Regions from separate parts of the Paenibacillus sp. WC2504 genome, predicted to be linked through region 3. Evidence: a T-box and tRNA genes for the amino acid it is inferred to sense, from the RefSeq annotation. Region 3 holds a T-box; the other regions hold tRNA genes.
What was found. The T-box of region 3 lies ahead of ACUN27_RS23750 (arginine--tRNA ligase). A T-box ahead of a tRNA ligase gene usually reads a tRNA of that ligase, here a tRNA-Arg.
Positions count from the first base shown of each region.

Region 1 (7,165 bases), 2.3 Mb from region 3:
TGCAAAGGCATAAGGGAGCTTGACTGCGAGACCTACAAGTCGAGCAGGGACGAAAGTCGGACTTAGTGATCCGGTGGTACCGAATGGAAGGGCCATCGCTCAACGGATAAAAGCTACCCTGGGGATAACAGGCTTATCTCCCCCAAGAGTCCACATCGACGGGGAGGTTTGGCACCTCGATGTCGGCTCATCGCATCCTGGGGCTGAAGTAGGTCCCAAGGGTTGGGCTGTTCGCCCATTAAAGCGGTACGCGAGCTGGGTTCAGAACGTCGTGAGACAGTTCGGTCCCTATCTGTCGCGGGCGTAGGAAATTTGAGAGGAGCTGTCCTTAGTACGAGAGGACCGGGATGGACGTACCGCTGGTGTACCAGTTGTCTCGCCAGAGGCACCGCTGGGTAGCTATGTACGGAGGGGATAAGCGCTGAAAGCATCTAAGCGCGAAGCCCCCCTCAAGATGAGATTTCCCAGTATGTAAGACCCCTTGTAGACGACGAGGTTGATAGGTTCGAGGTGGAAGTGCGGCAACGTATGCAGCTGACGAATACTAATCGGTCGAGGGCTTAACCAAATAAACCTAAGAATCAAACCTTTACGCAAGTTTCGTATCTAGTTTTCAAGGCGCAAACACGCTTTGACTGTTTGGTGATGATGGCGGAGGGGACCCACGCGTTCCCATCTCGAACACGACCGTTAAGCCCTCCAGCGTCGATGGTACTTGAACCGCAGGGTTCTGGGAGAGTAGAACGTTGCCAAGCAGTACCCCTTTGGGGTGTTTTAAACTCCACAGGAGTAGTTATCAATTTTGGCCCTTAGCTCAGCTGGTTAGAGCGCACCCCTGATAAGGGTGAGGTCGGTGGTTCGAGTCCACTAGGGCCAACCATGATTCTTTAGTTATAGACAAGTCATAAGGGGCCATAGCTCAGCTGGGAGAGCGCCTGCCTTGCAAGCAGGAGGTCAGCGGTTCGATCCCGCTTGGCTCCACCATATTCCCTGATAGCTCAGTTGGTAGAGCACTCGACTGTTAATCGAGTTGTCACAGGTTCGAGTCCTGTTCGGGGAGTCCTAACCCATAAATACTAGGAGAAGTGTCCGAGCTGGCCGAAGGAGCACGATTGGAAATCGTGTAGGCGTCACAAGCGTCTCGAGGGTTCGAATCCCTCCTTCTCCGTTTCTTATAAATTAGACATTATGGCGGCGTAGCTCAGCTGGCTAGAGCGTACGGTTCATACCCGTAAGGTCGGGGGTTCGAGCCCCTCTGCCGCTAGTAGTTCGTTATATTGGAGAGATACCCAAGTGGCTATAAGGGGACCCTCTGCTAAGGGGTTAGACTGCGTAAGTGGTGCGAGGGTTCGAATCCCTCTCTCTCCGTTGTAAATTTTCATTCAGCATGGCCCGTTGGTCAAGTGGTTAAGACACCTCCCTTTCACGGAGGTAACAGGGGTTCGAGTCCCCTACGGGTCACCATTTTTATCTTAGGATTTCATTCCCATGGAGGCTTAGCTCAGCTGGGAGAGCATCTGCCTTACAAGCAGAGGGTCGGCGGTTCGATCCCGTCAGCCTCCACCATACATGTTCAACTTTATAAATGTGGAGCCGTGGTGTAGAGGCCTAACATGCCTGCCTGTCACGCAGGAGACCGCGGGTTCGAATCCCGTCGGCTCCGCCATTATAACAATTGAATACGCCGTTGTAGCTCAACTGGTAGAGCAACTGACTTGTAATCAGTAGGTTGGGGGTTCAAGTCCTCTCGACGGCACCATTGCTTTATGGAGGCTTAGTGAAGTGGCTAAACACGGCAGACTGTAAATCTGCTCTCTCCGAGTTCGGTGGTTCGAATCCATCAGCCTCCATTTCTTTACCTTTTAATGTGGCGGTCGTGGCGAAGGGGTTAACGCACCGGTTTGTGGATCCGGCATTCGCGGGTTCAAGTCCCGTCGTCCGCCCATTACTTATCATTGGGGATTAGCCAAGCGGTAAGGCAACGGACTTTGACTCCGTCATGCCAAGGTTCAAATCCTTGATCCCCAGTTTCTTTCATGAGTCATTAGCTCAGTTGGTAGAGCACCTGACTTTTAATCAGGGTGTCGTAGGTTCGAATCCTACATGACTCACCATTTGCCTTATTTACAGCATGCGCGTATGGCGGAATTGGCAGACGCACTAGACTTAGGATCTAGCGGGCGACCGTGGGGGTTCAAGTCCCTCTACGCGCATCATTCCTCAAAAATACTTGAGGAAACCCCATTATCATGCGGAAGTGGCTCAGGGGTAGAGCATCGCCTTGCCAAGGCGAGGGTCGCGGGTTCGAATCCCGTCTTCCGCTTTTTGGCGCTATAGCCAAGTGGTAAGGCAGAGCTCTGCAAAAGCTTTACCCCCAGTTCGAATCTGGGTAGCGCCTTCTGCCTTTAAGCAAGCCGGAGTGGCGGAATCGGCAGACGCACAGGACTTAAAATCCTGCGATAGGTGACTATCGTACCGGTTCAAGTCCGGTCTTCGGCATTATTTACCTCAATTTCATACGCGCCCTTAGCTCAGCTGGATAGAGTATTTGACTACGAATCAAAAGGTCGGGAGTTCGAATCTCTCAGGGCGCGCCACATATGCCGGCGTGGCGGAATGGCAGACGCGCTCGACTCAAAATCGAGTTCTCACGAGTGGAGGTTCGAGTCCTCTCGCCGGTATTTTTCTCGGGACGTAGCTCAGCTTGGTAGAGCACCTGCTTTGGGAGCAGGGGGTCGCATGTTCAAATCGTGTCGTCCCGACTTTTAACATCATGCGGGTGTAGTTCAATGGTAGAACTTCAGCCTTCCAAGCTGGTAGCGTGGGTTCGATTCCCATCACCCGCTTTAAACAAAAGGATCACCTTAGGGTGGTCTTTTTGTTTTGGGCGGGAAGGAAGAGAGACCACAAAGGGTTCGACCGTCCGTGAAGACATCATAGAGTAAACCAAAGTAGGACGAGCGTCCAAATATACCACCAGTGCTTCCGAAGGAAGCTTTTTAAATGAGGATTTGGAGTATTCCCATCACCCGCTTTAAACAAAAGGATCACCTTAGGGTGGTCTTTTTGTTTTAGCAGGCACAAATAAGAGAACACCAGGATGCTATTTTAGCATAGATAGCCCTTTGAGCGAATGTAGCGGAACATGGATACGCTATTTCATTATTTGGGTCGGCCAGTTGCCCCATTTAACCAAAATAGAACCCTGTAGTTCCCCTCAGTCATCTAAACCTCCTCATTTCAGCAGAATAAGGGACTGTAGTTCCCATATTAATCTCCCAATGCGGATGAGGTTTATGGACAAAGCATCAACTGTGAATATTTTAGCATAAGGACTAAGACAAACAGACAAGCATAGGCGAATATACATATACGGATTCATCAAAAGTTGATTATCAACTAGGAGGTGTTTCGGTATGGTTTTTTGGATAATCGTCGTTGTCATTGTTGTAATCGGTTTGTTAATCTGGGCTAGCAGGAAGAAGAAAACGGCGGTAGAATCAACAGCAGTGAAAACACATAAGGAGTGCTCGTACTGTAATGAGGAAATCGAAATCGATGCGGCAGTTTGCAAGTACTGCAGGGGGATTGTGGTAAGCTCAAGCTAACTCGATACATGATAAAGCAAAACACAAAAACCTGAGGCGAACTAGCCTCAGGTTTTTTGGGCATTCATGCTGCGTTGCGACTGTCGAAACACGTGCCTATCCTCCTAATAAATGACCGCTGGTTATGAAAATATTTATACTATTGGTCATAATTAATTTTATATATTGTAGATTAAAATAACAGATAATTAACATAAACCATACTATACTTATAATCACCCACGAAAATTATTGTACTCAAGGTCATTTTGTTAATTGAACAAACCTGTCGTTTCCTCTATACTTGGAAGATACAGCGTAAACATTAGCGATAAACGGAGATGACTCAATGAACCGTGAGGAAAAAAAGCGAGCAACGCGCAAAAAAATCATAGACACAGCGCTCGAACTGTTTGCGGAGCAAGGTTACGAAGCGACAACGGTTCATCAGATCACGGAGCGTGCTGGTGTTGCGAAGGGAACGTTTTTTAACTATTTTGCCACGAAAGAAGAAGTGTTCTGTGATATTCAGACATTCTGGGCGTCGACGGAGTTCGTTAAGCTAAAGGACAAAGTTGGGCCAATTCTCCCTCATTTGCGTGAGTTTCTTATCGAACTGGTGAGGCTCGTACCTTATACCCGACAACTTGCCCGTGCATTATTTCAAAGCAATCTTAGCAACGAGAAGTCACTGTCTAATCAGCTGGAGATGTTGGAAGAGCTGAAATTAGTGCTCATTCCTGTCATAGAAGAAGCACAAAAACGAGGAGAGTTCTCAACCGTTTTCCCGGCAGAAATGATAGCGGACCAAGCCATTCAAACGTATATGGGTGTATTAATTACCTGGGGCATGGGGATGGGCGATGAGAGGCTTAATACTCAAATGGCTGTTAGTTTTGAACTGTTTTTTCGAAGTTTGCAACCATAGATTCATTTCATTGGCGCTCCGGCCCAAAAAAGTGTAACATCATTGTAGTAAAAAAACATGCGCAAATTGCAGCAGTCGAAGGAGCTTGAACCAGTTGAATATAGAAGTAAACAATGAAGTACCCGCCAATTTTGAAGAGTTAAAAAAATCCGCGAATCGTTCATCCAATTGGAGAGAACGTCAGGAGGCTGTTGAACAGTTAGGTCAATGGAATGATCAACAGAGCATAAATATTTTGACACGTATGATGACCAGTGATGCCGTATATCCCATTCAAGAGCTGGCTTACCGCAAACTTAAAGCTTTTGGTGAAGATGTTCAACTGCCGCCACGGAAAAAAGGGGATTTGGTCAAAGGAGCAGGTAAGGTTTTCGTGCGCATTAAAAAGAGCTTGCCGGAAGGTCACACTTTTGAAGCATTCAAAGAAAAGCTCCAAAAAACCAGAACAGACGTTTACGATACGTACGAAGGGGACAAGGGCGCTGACTTTGATCAATGGTTGGAGACCACTTGGGCTTCATTGCTGAAGTAAGAGAAACGTATAATTTCCACGAATCTAACTCATATTATCGAAGTTACCAATCCATATCAAAGGAGACTTCGAGATGCAACAGCAAACACCATACAACAACATGAATCAAATGGCGCCTAATATGAACCATGGGGGACACGAGCTCTTTGATTTGCATGAAGTGTTAGCTTGTACCATTAATGTACTTGATCAGTTTATGATTTTCAGACAGTTCGTCCAAGATCCCGAGCTTCTGGACATTTTGGATCATCAGTACAGCTTCACCCTCTACCATTACAATTTAACGGCAGAGTGCTTTACTACAGGACAGAAGCCGAACCATGAGACGCAGACCTATATGATACGGAACCTGTCACAGCCCATCTATGGAATCAAGCCTACTCAGCCCAAAAAGCCGAATCAATCGCTGGCTGATGTGAAGGATGCTGGTATTAGCGCACATATGCTGGGGCTTATCAAGTCTCATGCCTCGCTATTAACGATGACCTCCGTTGAGGTGACGAACCCTACAGTGCGTCGCGTACTGGCTTCCCAAGTGCAGAATTTTATTGAGATGGCTTATGAAATTTTCTTGTATCAAAATAGAAATGCTTATTATCAGGTTCCACAACTTGGTACGTCCGATATGCAGAAAATGCTGAATACCTTCGTCCCGGCTCAGGGCATGCCGCAAATGCCTCCAAATAATCGGGCAACGATTCATTAAAAGATAAAGAACCAGCTGGGGTCCGCTTAGACCTCGGCTGGTTTTTTAGTTACTTCTTTTTCATGGCCATAGATGCAAAAGGGCATTTCGGAGCTACACTTTCATCGTCACGCAGAAAATATTGCTCCCACTCCAGATTGTCTGTTTGACCGTACCATTTGAGTGAGGGATGCGCAGGAACGCCGTCGTACTCGACCAGTTTCTGACGAATCAAGCTTTTCATATTGCGTCCGAAAACGGTAGAATCATTGATTTCCTCAAAAACCCATCGGGGCTGGAAGGTGATTAGAAAATAAGGCGTCCACCGGCTTCGGCGAACTTGATGGGCAGGTGTCCCGCAAAAGGCGAAGTATGGATGCCCACTATAACAGAACTCCCAAGCATGATGGGAGGGGTCTTGAGGGATGTGTGCGGGCCATGGGACTGGATCTTTGGCACTTACCCGGCTTAATACGGACCAAAAGACCTGTTCATAATCTTCTACAGTGAAATTAGCCGTCATGTCTTCTGGTGTTTCAAAAAATATAACAAGCGAAGCGTACCGGCCGGTATCACGGGAGCATTCACCGTATTGGTGCAGCAGCTGCGCAGTCTCGTCAATTGCTTGATCGGATCTGGGATCTGCTGCAAAGCCGAATCGCAAGCTATCGGTAAGATACCCCTGCCGCCCTGGGATGCAGGGGTACATGCGTTCATCATCGGCAATCATATGCCCGAACTTGTGAAAGGCATCTTGCTGCCAGTCAGGCAGCTCTTTTCCATTGTGATCCAGCCAACTTTTAGACTTCAAATGAACCATAACCAAACCCTCCTTCTTCCATTCGGAGCATAGTATGCTGAGTGGAAGAGTTGGGTGAATGCCTACATGATTTCTACGTCAATAGGTGAGCACTTGAACCCATTACATGCGCTCTCGGAGCACGGACAAGCAGACACCGCTATGATTAGATCCATTTCCGCCCGGAGCTCAATATAATCGCCAGCCTTCGATAGTGGACTTTCAACTGTAATTTCCCCCGACGGATGTATGACGGTATTCATAAATAGATTAACGGGGTAATGCTGATCAGGGGCATTAATTGCAAACTCGGCTAAAGCCTGATTCAGGTTATGATAGCAGCTTGCATGATCCTTTTTATTGTATAGCACCTCGTACATTTCGCTGCGGCAAGCTGGATTAATGAAATCGTGTTGACCTACGCGATCGGTTACTACCGTTAACATTGGCTTGTATGTATTAGTATAGAGCAGATCTCCTGGCTTCACTTTCAGTTTATGAAGAGCATCCATCGTAACTCCCGGGTCCAGCCGTTCTCTAAAGTCGTTATCACGATAGGCGACAAAATCAGCGACTTGTTCACCTTCTACATCGGTTATTCTAACCGTTTGACCCTTGCTGAGTTTGAATCCAA
Region 1 is NZ_JBQZFH010000001.1:7,511,766-7,518,930, reverse strand. Features, by position in the region: rRNA gene ACUN27_RS34435 (23S ribosomal RNA) at 1-568, shown strand, start outside; rRNA gene rrf (5S ribosomal RNA) at 639-755, shown strand; tRNA gene ACUN27_RS34425 (tRNA-Ile) at 804-880, shown strand; tRNA gene ACUN27_RS34420 (tRNA-Ala) at 909-984, shown strand; tRNA gene ACUN27_RS34415 (tRNA-Asn) at 988-1,060, shown strand; tRNA gene ACUN27_RS34410 (tRNA-Ser) at 1,080-1,168, shown strand; tRNA gene ACUN27_RS34405 (tRNA-Met) at 1,191-1,264, shown strand; tRNA gene ACUN27_RS34400 (tRNA-Ser) at 1,280-1,368, shown strand; tRNA gene ACUN27_RS34395 (tRNA-Glu) at 1,390-1,464, shown strand; tRNA gene ACUN27_RS34390 (tRNA-Val) at 1,491-1,566, shown strand; tRNA gene ACUN27_RS34385 (tRNA-Asp) at 1,590-1,666, shown strand; tRNA gene ACUN27_RS34380 (tRNA-Thr) at 1,684-1,759, shown strand; tRNA gene ACUN27_RS34375 (tRNA-Tyr) at 1,769-1,850, shown strand; tRNA gene ACUN27_RS34370 (tRNA-His) at 1,871-1,943, shown strand; tRNA gene ACUN27_RS34365 (tRNA-Gln) at 1,957-2,028, shown strand; tRNA gene ACUN27_RS34360 (tRNA-Lys) at 2,039-2,114, shown strand; tRNA gene ACUN27_RS34355 (tRNA-Leu) at 2,134-2,213, shown strand; tRNA gene ACUN27_RS34350 (tRNA-Gly) at 2,252-2,323, shown strand; tRNA gene ACUN27_RS34345 (tRNA-Cys) at 2,328-2,398, shown strand; tRNA gene ACUN27_RS34340 (tRNA-Leu) at 2,414-2,499, shown strand; tRNA gene ACUN27_RS34335 (tRNA-Arg) at 2,521-2,597, shown strand; tRNA gene ACUN27_RS34330 (tRNA-Leu) at 2,603-2,681, shown strand; tRNA gene ACUN27_RS34325 (tRNA-Pro) at 2,689-2,762, shown strand; tRNA gene ACUN27_RS34320 (tRNA-Gly) at 2,776-2,846, shown strand; gene ACUN27_RS34315 (hypothetical protein) at 3,417-3,608, shown strand; gene ACUN27_RS34310 (TetR/AcrR family transcriptional regulator) at 3,937-4,515, shown strand; gene ACUN27_RS34305 (HEAT repeat domain-containing protein) at 4,610-5,047, shown strand; gene ACUN27_RS34300 (spore coat protein) at 5,121-5,753, shown strand; gene ACUN27_RS34295 (YqcI/YcgG family protein) at 5,803-6,552, opposite strand; gene ACUN27_RS34290 (DUF1989 domain-containing protein) at 6,615-7,165, opposite strand, start outside.
Region 1: it encodes a tRNA-Arg, which carries the amino acid that the T-box ahead of ACUN27_RS23750 (arginine--tRNA ligase) is inferred to sense. The anticodon was not compared.

Region 2 (7,165 bases), 4.7 Mb from region 3:
CCGGAGGAAGGTGGGGATGACGTCAAATCATCATGCCCCTTATGACCTGGGCTACACACGTACTACAATGGTCGGTACAACGGGAAGCGAAGCCGCGAGGTGGAGCCAATCCTTATAAGCCGATCTCAGTTCGGATTGCAGGCTGCAACTCGCCTGCATGAAGTCGGAATTGCTAGTAATCGCGGATCAGCATGCCGCGGTGAATACGTTCCCGGGTCTTGTACACACCGCCCGTCACACCACGAGAGTTTACAACACCCGAAGTCGGTGGGGTAACCCGTAAGGGAGCCAGCCGCCGAAGGTGGGGTAGATGATTGGGGTGAAGTCGTAACAAGGTAGCCGTATCGGAAGGTGCGGCTGGATCACCTCCTTTCTATGGAGACTCGGGTCTGAAACGACCCAGTCAAGTATCTTCGGATACACAAATTGCTTACTCACTCGTGTTCAGTTTTGAAAGAGCAAGCTCTTTCAGCAAGATGGTTACGACCATGTTGCACTCGTTTGGTGATGATGGCGGAGGGGACCCACGCGTTCCCATCTCGAACACGACCGTTAAGCCCTCCAGCGTCGATGGTACTTGAACCGCAGGGTTCTGGGAGAGTAGAACGTTGCCAAGCGGACCCATAGCAAGCTTTCGAAGAAAGCTTCGAAAGCTTGTAGGTGGGTTTTTATTTTGGGGAGTTTCCCCGAAACATATATTGGCCCTTAGCTCAGCTGGTTAGAGCGCACCCCTGATAAGGGTGAGGTCGGTGGTTCGAGTCCACTAGGGCCAACCAATTTTATAATCATATGGGGCCATAGCTCAGCTGGGAGAGCGCCTGCCTTGCAAGCAGGAGGTCAGCGGTTCGATCCCGCTTGGCTCCACCAACTATCATTTTCAGACAGAGATTTCCAAGAAATTTCGACTTGAAATGAGAATGTGAGTTGTGATAAGATAACTTTCGCCGCTGAGATAGGGCAAGGAAATTTGAATCGCAATGAACACTTTGTTCCTTGAAAACTAGATAACGAAATGAAACGTAAAGTAAGAACTTAGGTAGTGTAACCTTCGGGTTGCACGAAAATCTTTAAATGTAATTTCTAGGTTAAGCTAGAAAGAGCACACGGAGGATGCCTAGGCACTAGGAGCCGAAGAAGGACGTGGCGAACGACGAAATGCCTCGGGGAGCCGTAAGCAGGCTTTGATCCGGGGATGTCCGAATGGGGGAACCCAGCTGTGGTAATGCGCAGTTACCATGTAGTGAATACATAGCTACATTGGAGGCAGACCCAGGGAACTGAAACATCTAAGTACCTGGAGGAAAAGAAAACAAAAGTGATTCCGTCAGTAGCGGCGAGCGAAAGCGGAATAGCCCAAACCAAGGAGCTTGCTCCTTGGGGTTGTAGGACCTCATCATGGGGTTAGTTTGGTAGGCGAAGTGATCTGGAAAGGTCCGGCATAGAAGGTAAAAGCCCTGTAGCCAAAATCAAACGAATCTCCTAGAGGTATCCTGAGTACGGCGGGTCACGTGAAACCCCGTCGGAATCCGGCAGGACCATCTGCCAAGGCTAAATACTCCCTAGTGACCGATAGTGAAGCAGTACCGTGAGGGAAAGGTGAAAAGCACCGCGGAAGCGGAGTGAAAAAGAACCTGAAACCGTGTGCTTACAAAAAGTCAGAGCCCTCTATATGGGTGATGGCGTGCCTTTTGTAGAATGAACCGGCGAGTTACGTTCCCGTGCGAGGTTAAGTCGAAAAGACGGAGCCGCAGCGAAAGCGAGTCTGAATAGGGCGCTTTAGTACGTGGACGTAGACCCGAAACCGTGTGATCTACCCCTGTCCAGGGTGAAGGTGAGGTAACACTCACTGGAGGCCCGAACCCACGAATGTTGAAAAATTCGGGGATGAGGTGGGGGTAGCGGAGAAATTCCAATCGAACTCGGAGATAGCTGGTTCTCCCCGAAATAGCTTTAGGGCTAGCCTCGGATGTTGTGAGTTGTGGAGGTAAAGCACTGATTGGGTGCGGGGCCCGCCAAGGGTTACCAAGTCCAGTCAAACTCTGAATGCCACAAACTTAAATCCGGGAGTCAGACAGTGAGTGCTAAGATCCATTGTCAAAAGGGAAACAGCCCAGACCATCAGCTAAGGTCCCCAAGTGTGTGTTAAGTGGGAAAGGATGTGGAGTTGCACAGACAACCAGGATGTTGGCTTAGAAGCAGCCACCATTGAAAGAGTGCGTAATAGCTCACTGGTCGAGTGACTCTGCGCCGAAAATGTAACGGGGCTAAACACGCCACCGAAGCTATGGCTTGCACGTATGTGCATGGGTAGGGGAGCGTTGTATGTACGTTGAATTCTGACCGTAAGGACAGGTGGAGCGCATACAAGTGAGAATGCCGGTATAAGTAACGAAAAGATCAGTGAGAATCTGATCCGCCGAAAACCTAAGGGTTCCTGAGGAAGGCTCGTCCGCTCAGGGTAAGTCGGGACCTAAGGCGAGGCCGAAAGGCGTAGTCGATGGACAACAGGTGGAAATTCCTGTACCACCGTAGCCGTTATGAGCGATGGAGTGACGCAGAAGGATAGTGACGCGAGCTGATGGATGCTCGTCCAAGCAGTGAGGCTGGTTAGTAGGCAAATCCGCTAACCGTAAGGCTGGGCTGTGATGGGGAGGGAAATTTTAAGTACCGAAGGTCATGATTTCACACTGCCAAGAAAAGCTTCTAGCCAGGCGAAGGTGCCCGTACCGCAAACCGACACAGGTGGGTGAGAAGAGAATTCTAAGGCGCGCGGAAGAACTCTCGTTAAGGAACTCGGCAAAATGACCCCGTAACTTCGGGAGAAGGGGTGCCTCGGTAGGGTGAATAGCCCGAGGGGGCCGCAGTGAAAAGGCCCAAGCGACTGTTTAGCAAAAACACAGGTCTGTGCGAAGCCGCAAGGCGAAGTATACGGGCTGACGCCTGCCCGGTGCTGGAAGGTTAAGAGGAGTGGTTAGGGGGTAACCCGAAGCTATGAATTGAAGCCCCAGTAAACGGCGGCCGTAACTATAACGGTCCTAAGGTAGCGAAATTCCTTGTCAGGTAAATTCTGACCCGCACGAATGGCGTAACGACTTGGGCGCTGTCTCAACGAGAGATCCGGTGAAATTTTAATACCTGTGAAGATGCAGGTTACCCGCGACAAGACGGAAAGACCCCATGGAGCTTTACTGCAGCTTGATATTGGACTTTGGTACGATCTGTACAGGATAGGTGGGAGCCTTTGAAGCCTGAGCGCCAGCTTGGGTGGAGGCGCCGTTGGGATACCACCCTGATCGTATCGGAGTTCTAACCTGGTACCGTGATCCGGTATGGGGACAGTGTCAGGTGGGCAGTTTGACTGGGGCGGTCGCCTCCTAAAATGTAACGGAGGCGTTTAAAGGTTCCCTCAGAATGGTTGGAAATCATTCGCAGAGTGCAAAGGCATAAGGGAGCTTGACTGCGAGACCTACAAGTCGAGCAGGGACGAAAGTCGGACTTAGTGATCCGGTGGTACCGAATGGAAGGGCCATCGCTCAACGGATAAAAGCTACCCTGGGGATAACAGGCTTATCTCCCCCAAGAGTCCACATCGACGGGGAGGTTTGGCACCTCGATGTCGGCTCATCGCATCCTGGGGCTGAAGTAGGTCCCAAGGGTTGGGCTGTTCGCCCATTAAAGCGGTACGCGAGCTGGGTTCAGAACGTCGTGAGACAGTTCGGTCCCTATCTGTCGCGGGCGTAGGAAATTTGAGAGGAGCTGTCCTTAGTACGAGAGGACCGGGATGGACGTACCGCTGGTGTACCAGTTGTCTCGCCAGAGGCACCGCTGGGTAGCTATGTACGGAGGGGATAAGCGCTGAAAGCATCTAAGCGCGAAGCCCCCCTCAAGATGAGATTTCCCAGTATGTAAGACCCCTTGTAGACGACGAGGTTGATAGGTTCGAGGTGGAAGTGCAGCAATGCATGCAGCTGACGAATACTAATCGGTCGAGGGCTTAACCAAACCAGCTGACTAAGCAGCTAGTCGCTACGTCTAACGTAGATGACAAATATTCTTTACGCAAGTTTCGTATCTAGTTTTCAAGGCGCAAACACGCTTTGACTGTTTGGTGATGATGGCGGAGGGGACCCACGCGTTCCCATCTCGAACACGACCGTTAAGCCCTCCAGCGTCGATGGTACTTGAACCGCAGGGTTCTGGGAGAGTAGAACGTTGCCAAGCAGTATTCCCTGATAGCTCAGTTGGTAGAGCACTCGACTGTTAATCGAGTTGTCACAGGTTCGAGTCCTGTTCGGGGAGCCATTGCTTCCATAGCTCAGTCGGTAGAGTGCATCCATGGTAAGGATGAGGTCACCGGTTCGATTCCGGTTGGAAGCTCCAGTATTTTTTTGTAAGGCCCGTTGGTCAAGTGGTTAAGACACCTCCCTTTCACGGAGGTAACAGGGGTTCGAGTCCCCTACGGGTCACCATTACGTATTTCCCATGGAGGCTTAGCTCAGCTGGGAGAGCATCTGCCTTACAAGCAGAGGGTCGGCGGTTCGATCCCGTCAGCCTCCACCATTAACTGTATATGCCGTTGTAGCTCAACTGGTAGAGCAACTGACTTGTAATCAGTAGGTTGGGGGTTCAAGTCCTCTCGACGGCATGTTATTATTGGGGATTAGCCAAGCGGTAAGGCAACGGACTTTGACTCCGTCATGCCAAGGTTCAAATCCTTGATCCCCAGTTTCTTTTATGAGTCATTAGCTCAGTTGGTAGAGCACCTGACTTTTAATCAGGGTGTCGTAGGTTCGAATCCTACATGACTCACCATTTGCCTTATTTAGAACATGCGCGTATGGCGGAATTGGCAGACGCACTAGACTTAGGATCTAGCGGGCGACCGTGGGGGTTCAAGTCCCTCTACGCGCATTAAATCCTCAGCAGTATTTATACTCCTGAGGTACCCTGCGGAAGTGGCTCAGCGGTAGAGCATCGCCTTGCCAAGGCGAGGGTCGCGGGTTCGATCCCCGTCTTCCGCTCCATATTTTAAGCGCCCTTAGCTCAGCTGGATAGAGTATTTGACTACGAATCAAAAGGTCGGGAGTTCGAATCTCTCAGGGCGCGCCATTTTTTATTAGTTATACCGTATCGGGATGTAGCTCAGCTTGGTAGAGCACCTGCTTTGGGAGCAGGGGGTCGCATGTTCAAATCGTGTCATCCCGATATACGCGCGGGTGTAGTTCAATGGTAGAACTTCAGCCTTCCAAGCTGGTAGCGTGGGTTCGATTCCCATCACCCGCTTCACAAAAAGAGAGAGCCACCTTCGGGTGGTTTTTTCTTTTTGTGCAGGTAAGGGAAGAAAACCCACAACAGTTCGACCGTCCGTGAAGACTTCTTGAGTAATCCCGAGTAGGACGAGCGTCCAAATCTACCGCTGATTGCTTCCGTAGGAAGCATGTTCAATGAAGACTTGGAGTATTCCCATCACCCGCTTTACAAAAAGAGAGAGCCACCTTCGGGTGGCTTTTCCTTTTGCGCCTGGTAAGGAGAAGTATGATTGATGAGGATTTAATGCAGTTAGGAGAGGAGAAAGGGAACTGGAGTCCGCTATTTCAAGCAAATCAGCGTAATTCCCAATTAGGGGGAACTATAGGGCTTCAAGTATATTAACTGAAATTGACGAAATAGCGTTCCATAGTTCCCTACGAGGGACGGATGTAAGGTTCTCTAGCTAAATAGAGGCCTGTAGTTCCGTTAACAAATGCATAGCTTAGGTTCTTCTGAGAAAGCATGTTTATAGAGAGCGAGAGATATAAGAAAGGGTCGCCTAGGGCGGCTCCTTTTTATTTCTAAGAAGGGAAAAGACATGTAAAGTACTTCGCAACATACATTAATTACCACAGCCTAATTAGGTCTTTTTTTATTTTACTACTATGTGCAAAGAGCGGATTGTGGTAAAATATTCTGAAATGAGTTTTTATAACGTTTAGCTTTTATAGAGAGAAGCATTAATGCAACATAGTGAATAGATGAGGTGGAGAGTTATGTTAGAGAATGTAATCGGCCTACAAAAGCAAGGAACGAATAATCTGCTTCGCAGGGACGTACGCTTCTTGGGGCACATACTAGGTGAAGTTCTGGTACATCAGGGCGGCAATGATCTCCTCGATGTTGTCGAGAAAATTCGTGAGATGAGTAAGTCTTTAAGAGCACACTATGTCATTGAAATCTATGATGAGTTCAAAGAAACGATTTCTTCGCTTGATCCGGAAATTCGCCATCAAGTGATCCGAGCATTTGCTATTTACTTCCAACTAGTTAACATTGCTGAGCAGAATCATCGGATTCGCCGTAAAAGAGACTACGAGCGTTCCTCGGGTGAGTCCGTGCAGCCTGGTTCCATAGAGAGCATTGTTCAGGAACTAAGAAACAATCATATCCCTTTTGAAGAAGTACAAGAAATTCTTAAATCTATCTCTTTAGAACTTGTCATGACTGCTCATCCTACGGAAGCAATGCGTAGAGCCGTACTTGATATTAATCTGCGTATTTCGGAAGATATGATGAAGCTGGATAATCCGATGCTAACTTCCCGTGAGCGTGAACAACTGCGTGAGAAGCTGCTTGGAGAAGTTCTGAATCTATGGCAAACGGACGAGCTGCGTGATCGTAAACCGACGGTCATCGATGAGGTTCGCAATGGGTTGTACTATTTTGACGAAACTTTGTTCGATGTGCTGCCGGAGGTTTATCATGAGCTTGAACGCTGCTTAAATAAATATTACCCGCAGGATACATGGCACGTGCCATCTTTCTTGAAATTCGGTTCATGGATTGGTGGCGACCGTGATGGTAATCCATCTGTGAGAGCGAATGTAACATGGGAAACGCTAGGATTGCACCGTCAACTGGCTTTGCAAAAGTATGAAGAGGTTCTTAAGGAAACTCTAGAGCACATGAGCTTCAGCAAAAATATTGTGACGGTTAGCGATGCCTTATTGGAGTCCATTCAATGCGACCGCGTAGCACTTGGTAATGTGCAGGATGTATGGCGCAATGAGAAAGAGCCTTACCGTATCAAAACAACATATATGATCGAAAAGGTGCATAACACGGGCAACTCTAATGTGCCGACAAGCCAGAAATATAACAGCCCTGACGAATTTATTAGTGATCTGCAAAT
Region 2 is NZ_JBQZFH010000001.1:521,972-529,136, forward strand. Features, by position in the region: rRNA gene ACUN27_RS02470 (16S ribosomal RNA) at 1-373, shown strand, start outside; rRNA gene rrf (5S ribosomal RNA) at 501-617, shown strand; tRNA gene ACUN27_RS02480 (tRNA-Ile) at 700-776, shown strand; tRNA gene ACUN27_RS02485 (tRNA-Ala) at 792-867, shown strand; rRNA gene ACUN27_RS02490 (23S ribosomal RNA) at 1,084-4,002, shown strand; rRNA gene rrf (5S ribosomal RNA) at 4,105-4,221, shown strand; tRNA gene ACUN27_RS02500 (tRNA-Asn) at 4,227-4,302, shown strand; tRNA gene ACUN27_RS02505 (tRNA-Thr) at 4,305-4,380, shown strand; tRNA gene ACUN27_RS02510 (tRNA-Glu) at 4,395-4,469, shown strand; tRNA gene ACUN27_RS02515 (tRNA-Val) at 4,485-4,560, shown strand; tRNA gene ACUN27_RS02520 (tRNA-Thr) at 4,573-4,645, shown strand; tRNA gene ACUN27_RS02525 (tRNA-Gln) at 4,655-4,726, shown strand; tRNA gene ACUN27_RS02530 (tRNA-Lys) at 4,737-4,812, shown strand; tRNA gene ACUN27_RS02535 (tRNA-Leu) at 4,832-4,911, shown strand; tRNA gene ACUN27_RS02540 (tRNA-Gly) at 4,950-5,024, shown strand; tRNA gene ACUN27_RS02545 (tRNA-Arg) at 5,033-5,109, shown strand; tRNA gene ACUN27_RS02550 (tRNA-Pro) at 5,132-5,205, shown strand; tRNA gene ACUN27_RS02555 (tRNA-Gly) at 5,213-5,283, shown strand; gene ppc (phosphoenolpyruvate carboxylase) at 6,027-7,165, shown strand, end outside.
Region 2: it encodes a tRNA-Arg, which carries the amino acid that the T-box ahead of ACUN27_RS23750 (arginine--tRNA ligase) is inferred to sense. The anticodon was not compared.

Region 3 (7,165 bases):
AGTGAATCATGGTTAAAAGTTGACTAGCCAGCTTCTGGCTAGTTTTTTTGTGTTTAAGCACATAAGCTAATGAATGATTAGCTAGGCTAATGATGGGGTACTAGGAATAGTTAGTACTTCTCAAAACGTATAACTCAAGTACAATGAGAATTAAGACGAGAGGGGGTTATGCATCATGAATTCGAAATGGATTACGATTCAATTAGGCTATGTACTGGGAGCGAGTTCCTTGCTAACGGCCATTGTATATTTCTTCGCAACCAACTGGGAGCAATTAAACCGCTGGGAAAAGTTTGCGCCCGCCTTTTTGCTTATTCTAGGCTTCTATGGATTATCGGTTTGGCTTTCCCATCAAGCGGGTCGGCAATTTCTAAGCAGGCTTAGCTTGTTTGCAAGCTGCGTTTCCTTTGGTGTAGGAGCAGGGCTCATTGGTCAAACCTACAACTCTCATGCTGACAGCTACACGTTGTTTGCGATCTGGTTTATTCCGGCCTTTCTTTTTGCCATATGGACGAGGTGGCAGCCCTTTTACATCCTGTCGTATATTCTTGGACATTTGGCTTATTGCTTTTACTTTTTCCCGCAAGGGCAAGGAAGATCTGATTCGGAAGGCGTCCAAATCGCAATCTGGGTAGGATTAGCTATTGTGAATGGTATTCTCTATCTGCTAACAGAGCGTGGGAAGTTAAACTCGTCCTTTTTGAAATGGATTTCATTTCAAGCGGCAATAGGTATACTGCTCATGCTTTCAAATTCATACGCATTCGAAGATTATGGGGTGTTCATGAATCTGCCCCTGATTGCCGTTCTTGCTGCAGCGGTATGGTATTCCCATAAAATGCGCAACAAAGCCTATCTGTTGTTCTCAGGCTTATGGATTTCAGCCACGATTACGTTTAAATACATTGAACTCATCGTTCGCCATTATAATGAACTTTTTTTCATCATAAGTTTGCTGTTTGTCATTGTATTCATCGGGGCAAATGTGAAGTTCATGTCATTTATCCGGGCATGGCAGCCTGCCGAGAAGCCAATGAATGATGGACTCGAAGGTGAGGCAGGAGAGGGAGCCAAATCGGAAGGGGATTTTACCAAATGGGTTGTGCGTGTTCTCACGGTTTCCGTCGTTATTATCGGATCGCTGCTAGGCAGCCTGACGGTAATCGGGATTGTTACGTTGGTGCTGGGATTTGAAAACCCTGAGAATGTGTTAATGGGTTTTGGACTTGTCGTTGTGACATGCATGATCTTTTTGAAAAAGTTAAATGCGCTAGTGAGGTACACCATACTCATCAGCGGACTGCTTCTTGGAGCGGGAGCGGCTGTGTTTGCAGAAAATGTCCCAGTTCTATTCGCTTTCTTAGCGCTTACAATCGCCGCGTTTATCTACATTGCCGGTATGGTGCATCGGATTTTTTTCTTACTTGCAGCAATTTTAATCACAGCTGCGATACTAACCAATTGGTTCGATAATAGTATTGTCATTTTGTCAGTGATATCTGGTTTATTATTCGTCCTGTTTGCAGGCGGGCAGGTCATCCCGAATGCTGCAGTTAGGCAGCCGGTGCTCTATAGCAGCTATCCATCATTTCTTTTCACATTGTTTGTGTTAACTTTCATGACCGAATCTGCTTGGTATTATGTCACCAACGCCCTGTTCTTTGTTCTAGTTGTGATTGCCTTAGTCGTTAGCAGGCAGCTGCATAGCCGTTGGATATTCGCTTGGTCGATGGGATTCTGGACAGCTTTCCTCGTGTACAAATATTACGATTTAGCCTGGAAGCTGCTGCACAAATCGATTACGTTCGCTATGATTGGGATCTTGATTCTGATCTTTACCGTTTGGTATGAAAAAAGACATCGCCTTGAAGCTGCTGAACCCGAAACGGCTGCTGGGGCAAACGTTAAGGCAAATAGGCTCCTTATTGCCGTGCTGGTGGTGCTACAGATCGCAGCTATGTCGATACAAATTGGCAAAAGTGAGTGGCTGCTCTCCCATGGACAGCTCATCAAGCTCCAGCTTGAACCTTTGGACCCGCGTTCGCTTATTCAAGGGGATTACGTACGTTTGCGCTACACGATTTCTGAGCCGCCTATTTCCGATATGAAGAACGGTGATTTGAGATCTAAGAAAAAAATATCTGTCGTACTCGCTCCGAACACAGCTACAGACGTATACGAATTCAAACGTGTCTATACGAAAGGGGAAGAACTCGCCCCGGGAGAGGTCCGCATGAACGGTACCCTGCAAGGGTACGAGCGGATTGAATACGGCATTGAAAATTATTTCATTCCGGAAGGAACGGGCCGTACCTACGAACAAAATGCCAAGTTTGCGGAAGTGAAAGTATCTGCAAGTGGTGATGCCATTCTTGAGCGCCTTGTGCTGCAACAAAGTGTTGTTCAATAAAGATTAATGTGGTAAAATTACCCGATCTTTGCAAGCAAAAGAGAGGGGTAGCTGTTCGGATGTGGCTCATGTATTCCGTACTTGCGGCTTTCAGTTTCGGGCTGCGAGGCATTCTGTATCACTGGTCCAGCCAGCAATCATTAAACCGGAATGTGCTGCTATGCGGCACATTTTTCATGGGGGCGTTAATTAGCGGCAGCTGCGCCCTTCTTTTACATCAAGCTTGGACCGTGCATGCGCTGATTGGCGTTCAAATGGGACTGTTTTCCTTCGGGGCCAATGCCAGCATGTTCAAAGGTTTTGCCGTAGGGAAAGCGTCGTTGGTCGCGATTCTCACCGGTCTGCCTTCCGTTGTTGTGGTATTCGTTGCATATCTGATTTGGGATGAACGACTTAACATCATGCAGTTTCTAGCCTTTGTCATTATTGTTATCGGGATTTTGGTCGTGCGTTACTCCAATGATATTACGCTCAAAAATTTGCAAGGCGCCGGCTGGGGAGCACTGGCATTGATTCTATTTGCCGCCAATGACTTATCCAGCAAGTGGACGACCTTGGTAGCGGCCCCGTTGTTTCCAACGTTATTCTGTATGTTTGCTACTGGAACCGTTTGCTTTGGTTTGTGGTGGTTGCGAGATCAGAAGCAAGGTAATCATCATCATGCACAGGTTAAAGTGGCAGCCACCACAGGCTGGACGGAACGACGGACTTTTCTATTTGGCATGATCGTGGGCATTACGAATGTGGTCGGCATGATTTTCATCCTTCATGGATTTGATCATGGCAAGGCAGGCCTAGTTTCAGCTGTTGTTGCATTGAATGTACTGATCGTTCTTTTGTACACGCGTTTTGTCATGAAGGATAAATTTTCAAAGATGGAACAGTCTGGATTGGCCTTAGCGTTTATTGGCATCTTAATGATGAAGTTAGTTGCCTCTTGACAACTTCAGCATATTAAAGTAATATTCAGTCAATTCATAACTTGATATGTAACATTGATGAACAGGACAGTAGTTCTTGTCGGACAGTCGCAGCGAGCCGGAATTGGTGGGAACCGGTACGAATGTCAGGAACGAAACGGACCTGGGAAATGGTCTTCCGAAATGAGCAGTAGGGAGATCCGGCATAAGCCGTTATCGTTGGAGGGGTTAAATCTGTAGATTTAACACTTAGAGTGGTACCGCGGGAATGAACAGCTCTCGTCTCTTATTTAGAGACGGGGGCTTTTTTGCATGTAAAAGAGGTCATTTGGGAGGAAAATACGATGATTCAGCAGCTATTAACCGTTGAAATTGAGCAGCACGTCGAAGCCATGTTTCAGGAATCCGGTACACAGCGTCCAGCTACTTTAAAAATTTTCACCGAGCATCCGGCGCACCCGGAACATGGAGATTACAGCTCCAACATTGCTATGCTTTTGGCTAAAATATTGCGAAAGTCCCCCTTGCAGATCGCCGGGGAGCTTCAAAGCCGCATCGAACAGAACGGGCTTGTTCAAGGTTTGTTTAGTAAAGTAGCTGCTGTTGCACCCGGCTTTCTGAATTTTTATATCAACTGGGATGCTTGGGCTAGTGGGGAATATCAAGCTCCAACGAAGCGCACCAGCCGTAGCAAACAAAGCAAGGTGTTGGTGGAACATACCTCCATCAATCCTAATAAAGCCGCGCATGTCGGTCACTTGAGAAATTCCTGTATCGGTGACTCTTTGTCGCGTATGCTCTCGCATGCCGGGTATGAAGTGGAGGTTCATAATTATATTGATGACCTTGGGAATCAATTAGCCGATACGGTGGTAGGCATTCTTCATACGCAAACCGAGGGGAGTTTTCCGCGATTCGGAGATTTTTGTTGGGAAACCTATGCTAAGGTGAATCAGGCCTATAAAGATCAGCCGGCGTTAGCCGAGCAGCGTTCTGTGGTTCTTCATGCCATTGAAAGCGGGACATCGAATCTTGCGTGGATGGGTGCTTTGGTTGCGGAGCGAATTGTGCGTGAGCAGTTGGATGAAATGAAACAATTCGGCATTTCCTATGACGTGCTGGTTTGGGAAAGCAGCATTGTTCGTGCAGGTTTTTGGGATACCACCTTTGAGCTGCTGAGCCAAACGGAGATGTTTCATAAGGTGACGGAGGGGAAACTGGCAGGCTGTTGGGTACTGAAGAACCTAGAAGAAGGAGGAGAAACCCCAGCGGACAACCAGGATTTTCAAGGGGATAAAGTGCTTGTTCGTTCAAATGGCATTCTCACCTACACTGCAAAGGATATCGCGTATCACCTGTGGAAATTCGGACTGCTGGAAAATGATTTTGTGTATAAAAAATGGGAGGATGGCTTATGGTCAACGGCTGCCCAAGGAAGTAAGAAAACGATCGGGCGCGCAGATATGGTCATTAATGTCATTGACTACCGTCAGCAGTATCCGCAAGAGATGGTAAAGTTGGCACTTGAAGTGCTTGGTTATCAGCAGCAGGCCAGTCAACTCAAGCATGTAAGCTACGGTGTTGTTTCTTTAAGTCCCGATACAGCGGCAGGGCTTGGTCTGGATACTTCCGAAGGCAAAAGTTCCTACGCGATGTCAGGTCGTCAAGGCATTGGCATTAAAGTCGCAGACCTGCTTGATCGCATGGAGAAAGTGATCGATGCCAAACGATCAAGAAAAGCGGGAATCTCCAGCAGATCCATCGCCGCGGCTGCGATCCGTTACTATTTGCTGAAATATCAGCTGCAAACCGAAGTGATTTTTGATCTCGAGCAGGCGACTGAGGTGACTGGGAATACAGGCGTTTATTTGCTTTATGCCTACGCCAGAGCGAACCGTATTTTGGATAAAGCGAAGGCGGACGAACGTCTGCAAGCTATAGCGGCCACGTTCCATGGACCCCTTCTGGAAGATCAGGAGTACCAGCTGCTGAGGCATATCGCTTACTGGCCGGAAACTTTGGAGAATGCCACTGCACAGTTGGCTCCTAGTTTGATTTGTCATTATGCGTTTGAATTAGCCTCTCTGTTCAATCATTTTTATAGCGCATGTCCGGTTTTAAAAGGGAGCGAAGCGAGTATTTCCCACCGCTTGTGGATCACACAAACGGTGAAAGCTACCCTTCATGAAGCGCTTGAATTGCTTGGTATGCCGACTCCTAAGCGACTATAAAGAGGGGGTGGTGATGAATGCAGCGTAAAACAAACAAAAAATCGAGCTACAGCAGCGGAAAAACAAAAGTGAGAGTCAGACAATCTGCGAGCGCAACCATTGGTCAAGGCGGGAACTCGATCTCGGTAAACGCTTCTGAGGTTGGCGTCGTCCGCATTCGTCCTTAAAAATGCAACAATAGCTTTCTGATCTGGATTAAATGCGGTACAATAGGGATATTCGTGCCAATATGAATGATTCAGGAGGCTTTTACCACAATGACAGAAAAAGAGATCGAAACACAAACCGAAGAAAATAACGCACAAGATTTGGAACAAGAACAGGCCCAGATCATTATGACTTGGTTTCAGCACATAAACGAAGTTATGAAGGCGCAATTTCCCGAATATGAAGTCGAGGGACAAATCGGAAATAACCCAACGTATGGCCCGATGTTTGCTTTTACACTTAAAAAAGATGAGAAGTTCACATCATGTGGATTTTTCCTCAATGAAATTATGAGAAACTTCCAAACCAATCCAAACGCCGGACTCTGGCTTTCTTCCTTCTTTGTGGACTTGCTGAGAAGCCCGGAGAATCATCCGCTGCCTAATCCGCCGCAAACGGAAGACCAAGCAAAAGAACTTCTGGATAAACATATTGTTCCTTACTGCGCATCAGCTGTTCGTGAAGAATTCCCTGATCAAAAGATTTATGTTGATTTAGAGCTTCATGAAGAGCATGGTCCGGTTCTGGAAGCCGGCTTCGTTGCAGTGCAAGACGGGAACAACACTTGCGCCCTTCCGTTGCAATATTTAATGACTTTATTCTTATTGAACCGTGATCCGGCTGAGCCTCTGATTCAAGCGATGTACCGTTTGTATGAGGAAAATAATTTAGGTCAAGCTTAGTTTCGCTAAACATAAAAGAACCGTCAGGAGCAATTCTTTCCTGACGGTTTTTCTTGTTTAACGCCCAAGCGACTTATAATCCGCATAGCTCCTTATCCTTGGAACGGAGGATATAGTTTCCAATTGCGTATATTTCATGGCATGCGAAGTGTTAAACAGCACGACAGAGTCTGTTTGACGCAGCCAGCCACTGTCACAAAGCTCGATTAAGCCTGCCCAGGTTGCAGAACCTTCTGGCGATGAAGAAATGCCTTGAGCGCCTAAAGCACGTGTGGCATCGGCGATCTGGCTCTTGGATAAGGCGAGCGCTGTACCGCCGCTTTCCTTAACGATCGCTAAGATCAGAGGCAAATCAGGCGGCTGGGGCACTCGCATACCTGTCGGACTAGGCTTTTGGCCTGCTCCGGCTTGACCTCTTGCAGCTTGCGGCAGCAGGCCGTCGACGATGGGTTGGCAGCCTTCTTCCTGCACGCAAACGAACCGTGGCATGGGTCCGTCAACCCAACCAAGTGCTTTGAGCTCATGATAGGCTTTCCACATGCCAATAATTCCGGAGCCTCCGCCGGTCGGATAGATAATAACGTCGGGAAACGTCCATCCGAGCTGCTCGGCGAGCTCAAGTCCCATTGTTTTTTTGCCCTCTACGCGCCCAGGTTCCTTCAAAGTGCCGACATTTACCCAGCCTTGCTCCTGCTTGCCGGTTTCAATAATCGC
Region 3 is NZ_JBQZFH010000001.1:5,213,045-5,220,209, reverse strand. Features, by position in the region: gene ACUN27_RS23765 (methyl-accepting chemotaxis protein) at 1-5, shown strand, start outside; gene ACUN27_RS23760 (GDYXXLXY domain-containing protein) at 176-2,410, shown strand; gene ACUN27_RS23755 (EamA family transporter) at 2,470-3,351, shown strand; T-box leader at 3,400-3,620, shown strand; gene ACUN27_RS23750 (arginine--tRNA ligase) at 3,675-5,561, shown strand; gene ACUN27_RS23745 (hypothetical protein) at 5,579-5,728, shown strand; gene ACUN27_RS23740 (hypothetical protein) at 5,819-6,451, shown strand; gene ACUN27_RS23735 (threonine synthase) at 6,509-7,165, opposite strand, start outside.